2 regions of the Priestia sp. JSM ZJ58 genome follow, and region 1 is predicted to be linked to the other one. Evidence: riboswitches for the same ligand, from Rfam matches in the RefSeq annotation. Region 1 holds a riboswitch; the other holds the start of a gene.
The links. A riboswitch is a leader RNA that binds a small molecule or an ion and turns the genes downstream of it on or off. The one in region 1 is predicted to bind cyclic di-AMP.
Positions count from the first base shown of each region.

Region 2: another riboswitch for cyclic di-AMP. It lies ahead of kdpF (K(+)-transporting ATPase subunit F); the one in region 1 lies ahead of ACH6EI_RS04050 (APC family permease).

Region 1 is NZ_JBISEM010000001.1:794,789-799,215, forward strand. It holds gene glnA (type I glutamate--ammonia ligase) at 1-193, shown strand, start outside; gene ACH6EI_RS04045 (N-acetylmuramoyl-L-alanine amidase) at 1,116-2,156, shown strand; cyclic di-AMP (ydaO/yuaA leader) riboswitch at 2,348-2,491, shown strand; gene ACH6EI_RS04050 (APC family permease) at 2,654-4,427, shown strand, end outside.
Region 2 is NZ_JBISEM010000001.1:1,695,831-1,700,257, forward strand. It holds gene ACH6EI_RS09110 (CHY zinc finger protein) at 1-67, opposite strand, end outside; gene ACH6EI_RS09115 (undecaprenyldiphospho-muramoylpentapeptide beta-N-acetylglucosaminyltransferase) at 245-1,312, shown strand; cyclic di-AMP (ydaO/yuaA leader) riboswitch at 1,472-1,614, shown strand; gene ACH6EI_RS09120 (hypothetical protein) at 1,687-1,824, shown strand; cyclic di-AMP (ydaO/yuaA leader) riboswitch at 1,840-1,980, shown strand; gene kdpF (K(+)-transporting ATPase subunit F) at 2,278-2,358, shown strand; gene kdpA (potassium-transporting ATPase subunit KdpA) at 2,383-4,044, shown strand; gene kdpB (potassium-transporting ATPase subunit KdpB) at 4,066-4,427, shown strand, end outside.

The sequences.
Region 1 (4,427 bases):
TGAAGAAGGTATCGTAGATTTACCTGCAACATTAGCTCAAGCTTTAGATAGCTTCCAATCAAACGAAGTGATGGTTTCTGCATTAGGTGAACACTTAGCAGAGCACTTCGTTGAAGCGAAAGAAATCGAGTGGGATATGTTCCGTACACAAGTTCATCCTTGGGAACGTGACCAATACATGAGCCAATATTAATTTTTAAAAGTCGGAGAGATCGTTTGTACGTTCTCTCCGACTTTTTTGTTTTTCACAATGAATAAATAACATTCTACATACGTAAATTGAATAATATAGCTTGTTTATAAAAAAGCTGCCTGTCGTATAATTTACAGGGAGCTTTTTTATTGTTTTGTTACATACAAGAAAGAATTTGTTTACATGAATCAAAAAGGATGAGCTTTTTGTCTCATTGAATCTATAAGTAAAAGTAGTGTATAACAGATAGTGAGATTGTTTATGTGTTCACTCTGCACTGTATTTCAGTATAACTTCAGAGAGTTTTCAGCCAATCATAGTATCGTTAGAAAATACTGTTGGAGAGGAATGTAATAAAAATGAAAGAAGGAAATTTCTTTAAAGGTTTAGTGATAGGGATATTGATAAGCATTCCAATTTGGATTATTCTCATTGTTGTAGGCGTTCTGCTTTTTAAATAGGTCCTAACGTTATAAATAATAGACCCTCCTGATCTATTTAATCAACCAGAATAGAATCTGGACCAAAAGTATGTTAGGAGGAGGGAACCGCACGATGAATTGTGCGGATTTTTTTATTGGTAGGATGAACGTAGATTTCATCTATTTAGTTGCTTCTAGAAGTTGATTGGAGGGCAGGCGAAGACTCCTGGGGGAAAAGCGGAATAGGTGAGACTCCGCAGTAGCGCACGCGACGAGGAGGCTCACCAGCCCCCCCGCGGAAAGCGAAGCCTTGCACGGAATTCAACAGCGATGTAACAAGCCATCCATACTAGCGCATTTATCCCATTTGTTCGTTTTGAGTTTGAAGTGATTTCGTTATGTCTCAATCTCCTTTTTTAGTAATTTTTCACTAAGTAGGCTAGTATACGTAGCACTTTTTTCCCTCATGCATATGTTAACAATAAGGAGGGACAAGTAATATGAAAAAAATTTATCTTGATGCAGGACATGGTGGGGCAGATGCAGGAGCAGTTGGAGCGAATGGACTGTATGAAAAAAACTTAGTGTTAAAAATTCAACAATATTTAATAAGCTATTTAAATAGCACTTACAGTGACTTTACGATTAAAACCACCCGTACCACAGATACTTTTTTATCGTTATCTCAGCGCGCTTCTCAAGCTAATTCGTGGGGGGCAGATGCATTTATGTCTATTCACGTAAATGCCGGTGGAGGAACAGGATACGAAGATTATGTTTATAGAAGCGCTAGCAATGCTAGTAAAACGTTTCAATCGATTGTGCACGGGCAAGTACAGCCAACGCTGCTGTCGTATAATCATCCGAATCGTGGACGAAAATCGGCCAATTATGCGGTGCTTCGCTTAACAAATATGCCTGCAGTACTAACTGAAATAGCTTTTATTGATAGGAGCGCCGATGCAGCACTTCTTCAAAATGAAGCTTTTTTAAAAAGCATGGGTGAATCGTATGCAAAAGGAATTGCCGTATATTTAAATTTACCTCGTCGTGCAGTTCCAAATCCATCGCCATCTCCAACACCGACACCAAATCCATCACCTTCTGAACCAGGTGAAAAAACGTATACAATTAAGCAAGGAGATACGCTGTACAGTATTGCACAGAAGTACGGCATAACAGTACAGGAGCTTCAAGAAGCGAATACAGGGCTTTCTGATCCTTTAACACTACAGGTTGGAAAAACAATTGTTATTCCTTCAGGAACTTCACCAACACCTACTCCAACACCACCTTCTGAACAATATCCACTTCCCAATGGAATTTTAAAACAAGGCGATTCTGGAGAAGCAGTGAAACAGCTTCAAAGAGCATTAAACGCGGTTAGTTTTAAAGTAGGGTCAGTAGACGGAATATATGGAGTACAAACGAAAGATGCAGTCAGACGTTTTCAGCTTGTGTATCTTCCTTATGATGTAGATGGCATTTATGGTCCTCAAACGAAAAACAAGCTAGCAGCCGTTTTAAAAGCAAAAAGTTAAAGAAAGCAGGTCTTCTGTAAGCAGGCAGAAGGCCTTTTGTTTTCCCCTTAAAAGCGCCTTAAGTACTATTTTATCGTTTACGTAAAATAATGCTTTACAAACCATTTGTACGGGAGTATATTATCTAAGAACAAAGGATAGTTATGAAAGAAACATGTTATCGATCATACTCTTTAACCGAAAATTATATTGACCTGTTATCGCTTAATTCGTCAGAAGTGGGGGACCCAAATTTGTGCATTGTCACTTGGGGTGAATCCTTTTTTTTAAAAGGTAGGGCTACTCTCATAGCCCGAATCCGACAGCTAACCCCATAAGCGTTTTGGAGAGGAGGTTTAAGCTGTGTAAAAACGCTGAGAACCCTTAGTGTTTTTTTTGTGCGCTTTTTTAACATAAAAAGGTATTTTTTAGGGATAATATCACTTATTCATGAACTTGTAACGGAGCTTAGCAACGAACAGTGAATAGTAGCTAAGCAATCATCGGAGGGAAATTACGTGAACTATTCAGTTCTCAAGAGATTATTGATTGGAAAGCCGCTCAAAACAAAAGAGTTAGGCGATCAAAAGCTTAGTAAGCTTAAAGCGCTGGCTATTTTATCATCAGATGCCTTATCTTCAGTGGCTTATGGAACAGAACAGATTTTGATTGTCCTTGCAACAGTGGGCGTGCTTGCCTATTGGTATTCGATTCCAATTGCGATTGGGGTATTGGTGCTGCTGACGGCTTTAATTCTTTCATATCGTCAAATTATTTATGCGTATCCGCAAGGCGGAGGAGCTTATATTGTTTCGAAAACCAATTTAGGAGAAAATCCTGGACTTATCGCTGGGGGATCACTGTTAGTAGATTATATTTTAACAGTTGCCGTGAGTGTTTCAGCAGGAACCGATGCTTTAACTTCGGCTTTTCCAACGCTGCATCACTATAACGTAGTAATTGCGTGTTTGCTGGTGATTTTTATTACGGTTTTAAATTTACGAGGTGTAACAGAATCCGCTTCTGTCTTAGCTTATCCGGTTTATTTATTTGTTATTGCTCTTATTTTGTTAATAGCGGTGGGCTTCTTCAAAATAGTGACAGGTCAAGTTTCACCTGAGCTTCATACATCTCTCGGTACCGTGGTGCCAGGTATTAGTTTGTTTTTATTATTAAAAGCTTTTTCATCAGGCTGTTCGGCATTGACTGGTGTAGAAGCTATTTCAAATGCAGTGCCTAACTTTAAAGATCCAGGTGCAAAAAATGCTGTTCATACATTAATGCTGATGGGCGGTATTTTAGCCGTTTTATTTTCTGGCATCACGTTTTTAGCTTATTGGCTTGGCATTTCTCCAAAAGCAGATGAAACGGTTGTATCACAAATTGCATCGAGTGTATTTGGACGAAATGGATTTTATTATTTTATTCAAGGTACCACAGCTCTGATTTTAGTGCTAGCGGCGAATACAGGTTTTTCAGCTTTCCCTTTGCTTGCCGTAAACTTATCGTCTGATAAATACATGCCAAGAATGTTTCAAATTCGCGGCGATCGACTAGGCTATTCAAATGGAATTGTGACCCTTGGAATTGCTTCTATTGTCTTACTTGTCGCCTTTAAAGGAGCGACGGAACAATTAATTCCTCTTTATGCAGTTGGAGTGTTCATTCCATTTACGCTTTCTCAAACAGGCATGATTGTCAAATGGCTTAGAGAAAAGCCGGCCGGCTGGCAAGGAAAGCTAACCATTAACTTAATTGGTGCCCTCATTACCTTAACGGTGCTAATCATTTTGTTTACAACGAAGTTTTCACAAGTATGGTCCGTGCTCGTTTTCTTACCGGTTATCGTTTATATTTTTCATCGCATTCATACGCATTATGAAGCGGTAGGAGAGCAGCTTCGTATTAAGCAAGGAGAAAAGATTGGAAAGCTTGAAGGAAGTGTGGTCATTGTTCCTGTAGCAGGAATGACAAAGGTAGTGGAAAATTCATTGAACTATGCAAGAACGATTGGTGATACCGTTATTGCGGTGCACGTTGCTTTTGACCGAGAAAGCGAAAAGAGAATGGAAGAGAAGTGGGAAAAGTGGCAGCCTGATATTCGTATTGTTACGTTTCATTCTCAATACCGCAGTCTTGTGCGTCCGCTGTTTCGATTCATCGATATGGCTGAAGAAAAAGCCCGTGAAAATAATATGGCTATTACGGTTGTTATTCCGCAGTTCATCACGAAAAAAAGCTGGCAAAACATCCTTCATAATCAGTCCAGTCTGCTGTTAAAAGCACATTTGC
Region 2 (4,427 bases), 900 kb from region 1:
GATAGTGCGTACAGCGCGTTTCGGAATCCACTGTGTCACCTTTTACTGCAGGTACAGATTTGTTCATTATCATCACTCCTTATGAAAAGTATAGCATGCTTTTATACGCCTTATCATACATATGTAAAAAGAAAAATGCTATAATAAAACCATCGTTTTACATGTCAGATTGCATGCTAAAAAGATTAGATAAAAATTGATGTCAAAACAGATCGATTAAGTGATGCAAAGAGAGGAAGAAAAAATGAGTAAGCAAGTTATCGTTTTTACCGGAGGCGGAACAGCGGGGCACGTAACGCCAAACATTGCCATCATGAAAGAATTAGACAGTGAAAAATGGGATATCCATTATGTCGGTTCTCACAATGGTATTGAGAAAGAATTAATTACAAAATTAAACGTTCCATATCATGCGATTTCAAGCGGGAAGCTGCGTCGATATGTAGATATGGAAAATGTAAAAGATGTATTTCGAGTAGCAAAAGGGGTTGGCGATGCACGTCGCGTGCTGAAAAAACTAAAGCCTTCTCTTGTTTTTTCAAAAGGCGGTTTCGTCACAGTTCCTGTGGTAATGGCTGCTAAATCTTTAAACATTCCCGTGTTCATTCATGAAAGTGATTTAACACCGGGACTGGCAAATAAAATTGCGCAGAAATTTGCCACTAAAATTTTTACTTCTTTTGATGAAGCCGCAAACTACTTTCCAAAAGAAAAAGTGCAGGTTGTTGGTTCACCTATTCGAAAAGAGCTATTTAGCGGAAGCGCAGCGAACGGGGAAAGCTGGCTACGCTTTTATGATAAGCGCCCCATTTTAACGATTATGGGCGGAAGTTTAGGAGCACGCCGTATTAATGAAATCGTTCGAGAGTCTTTGCCTGAACTGCAAAAGAAATTCCAAATTGTACACCTTTGCGGAAAAGGCAATATTGATACAAGCCTTGAAAAAGAGTCAGGATACCGTCAGTTAGAATACGTAAACGAACAGCTTCCTGATGTTCTAGCGGCAACTGATTATGTGATTACACGCGGTGGATCCAATGCCATTTTTGAGTTTTTAGCTCTTCATAAACCGATGATGATTATTCCTTTATCAAAAGCACAGAGTCGCGGAGATCAAATTTTAAATGCACAATCTTTTAAGAAAAAAGGCTACTGTATGGTTGTAGAAGAAGAACAGTTAACAAAAGAATTGTTTTTACGTGAAGTAAGTGAGCTTCAGCAGCAGGCAAGTACAATGAAGCGTACAATGCGTGAAGCAACAAAAACGGATGCTATTTCAATTCTTGTAAATGAAATTGAGAAAATGAGCTAAAAAAAGCGTTCTTATCTCCTCGATAAGAACGCTTTTTTTCTTCTGGAATTATTATTTTAAAATAATGAATAAATATAGAAAAATAAAGCTTTTAAAATTTCAAAAAATGTTGTTGACAGTAAATTTTAACAGGAGTAAGATTACTCTCATGAAACGTTCCACTGTGAAACGCTGAGTCTTTTCTGAAAGAGAAGGAAAGAGCGGAGGACCCAATTATCAGGGGTGAATCTCTTAATTGAGTAGGGTTACTTTCTTGACCCGAACCCGTCAGCTAACTTCGTAAGCGTTAAGAGAGAGGATGGTGTAATCGTGGTCGTTTTCTATAACAGCGGATAGTACGCTCCTTTCAAAATATAGGTGAAAGGAGCGTCAGGATGCATTTATCTAAGCAAATGATTCAAATGATTGAATATCGGGCAATGTGCGACCAGCAATCTTTTGATCTAGCAAACCGCTATTTGTCTACGTTAGCTAATCAAAGTTTTAAACGCAGCAGTAAAAGTCATCATTAAGTCTAAAAATTAAATAACAAATATACGCTTAATCAATTATGAGCGGGGGACCCAATATTTTGTACGTATGTACTAGGGGTGAATCTCTTAACTGAGTAGGGTTACTTCCATAACCCGAATCCGACAGCTAACTCCGTAAGCGTTTTGGGAGTAAAAAATTCGTGTCAATCACGGCTTATTTGTCGTGCATTAAACCGCGGAAGAGAACTCTCTTCTGCGGTTTTTTAGTGGAAAAAAATAGCATCACGTCTCGCGGTTAGCTTTTTTGGACGTGATGCTTTATGAAAAGAAACCGTCACTAAACTTAGAAGCTATCATTTTTGTCAGGAAACAGTTAGGAGGAAGCAACTTGGATATGATGATGCTTGGAACGCTTGCCTTATTAGCAACTGCTATGTACGGAATTATTCGCTGGTCGTCTCATGTAGTAGACGACAGAGAGGAGAAGTGAACATGTCGTTCATTTTGTCAGGTATTTCAGTTCTCGTTTTAATTTATTTAGTATATGTACTGTTAAATCCAGAACAATTTTAATAAGCGGAGGAATAAAAAGTGGGGATTTTTCTACTATCAGTTGCGCTGCTGCTTGTTTTTGTAGCGCTTATTGCAAAGCCCGTAGGTATTTATATAGCGAATGTGTTTTCAAACGATAAAAACACTAGCTTGATAGGAAAGATAGAAACGGTGATGTTTAAAGCAGCAGGAATTAAAGGGCTTAATCAGACGTGGAAGCAATATGCATTTGCTCTTGTTTTGGCGAATACGTTTATGATTTTTGTGGTGTACCTTATCTTCCGGTTTCAAGGGGTACTGCCGTTTAACCCAAGCCACATCAAAGGAATGGATCCGGCACTTGCTTTTAACACGGCCATTAGTTTTATGACAAATACGAACTTGCAGCACTACAGCGGCGAATCAGGATTGTCCTATTTCTCGCAGATGGCCGCCATTGTATTTATGATGTTTGCTGCACCAGCAACGGCACTTGCAGTAGCAATCGCTTTTATTCGTGGGCTGGCAGGGAAAGAAATGGGAAACTTTTTTGTTGATTTTGTAAAGTCAATTACGCGTATTTTACTTCCTATCGCTTTTATAACAGGCATTTTATTTATGTTTTTAGGTGTCCCTCAAACGTTAAGCGGAACGGTTACTGCCCATACAATAGAAGGGGCAACACAGCAAATAGCAAGGGGACCAGTTGCTTCTTTTCTTTCAATTAAAGAGCTAGGAAACAACGGAGGGGGATTTTTTGGTGTCAATTCAGCTCATCCATTTGAAAATCCTAACGCGTTGAGCAATGTATTACAAATCGTCCTTATGCTTTTATTGCCAACAGCACTTCCTTTCACATACGGAAAAATGATCGGAAAGCGTAAGCAAGGCCGCATTTTGTTTGTAGCGATGAGTATGCTGTTTATCGTTATTTTAAGCACAGCGTTCGTAACAGAGTGGGGTGGCAATCCAAGACTTGATGCTTTTCATTTGAACGAAGCGAACGGTTATATGGAAGGGAAAGAAGTCCGTTTTGGTGTCGGCATGTCGACGCTTTACGCCATCGTGACGACAGCAAGTGAAACAGGTGCAGTCAACACCATGCACGATACTCTTACGCCTCTTACCGGGTTGTTAACGCTTGGAAATATGATGTTAAATACCGTATTCGGCGGTGTCGGAGCAGGATTTATGAATGTCATGATGTACGTCATTATCGCCGTATTTTTATCAGGTTTAATGGTTGGAAGAACACCAGAATACGTAGGTAAAAAAATTGAAGGAAAAGAAATGAAGCTAATCGCCGTGACGCTTATTTTGCAACCGCTGCTAATTTTAGGAGGAACAGCTGTAGCACTTACCACTCATTTAGGAATAGAAGGTATATCAAATCCAGGCTTTCACGGGTTAAGTCAGGCACTGTATGAATTTACGTCGTCAGCAGCAAACAATGGATCCGGCTTTGAAGGACTCGGTGATGCAACGCCGTTTTGGAACATTTCAACGGGAATCGTTATGTATATTGGACGCTACTTCGGACTAATTACGATGCTGGCGGTATCGAGCTCACTAGCATCCAAACAGCTTGTTCCCGAAACACCTGGGACATTTAAAACAGATACGTCTTTATTTAGCGGCATTTTAATTGGAACTACCGTTATTGTAGGAGCACTTACGTTTTTCCCAGTGCTTGTGCTTGGGCCGGTTGCTGAGTATTTAACACTGTAATCAAGAAAGCGGAGGATCATAATGAATAAACGGAATTTTGCAAATAATATTGAATTGGATCGCAACAGTCATATTCAAGGTTCTGTGGATACACAAGCTTCATCGATTTTTATTCAATCAGTAAAGCAGGCTTTTATCAAGCTCAGCCCAAGAACGATGATAAAAAACCCTATCATGTTCGTAGTAGAAATCGGGTTTATAATTACGCTTTTTTTAGCCGTTGTTCCGGACCTTTTCGGAGAAAGTACAGTAAGCACAGGATTTAATGTTGCCGTATCTCTCGTGTTATTTTTTACCATTGTTTTTGCTAATTTTGCAGAAGCATTAGCAGAAGGTCGAGGAAAAGCACAGGCAAACTCATTAAAGAAATCTAAAGGCGATAT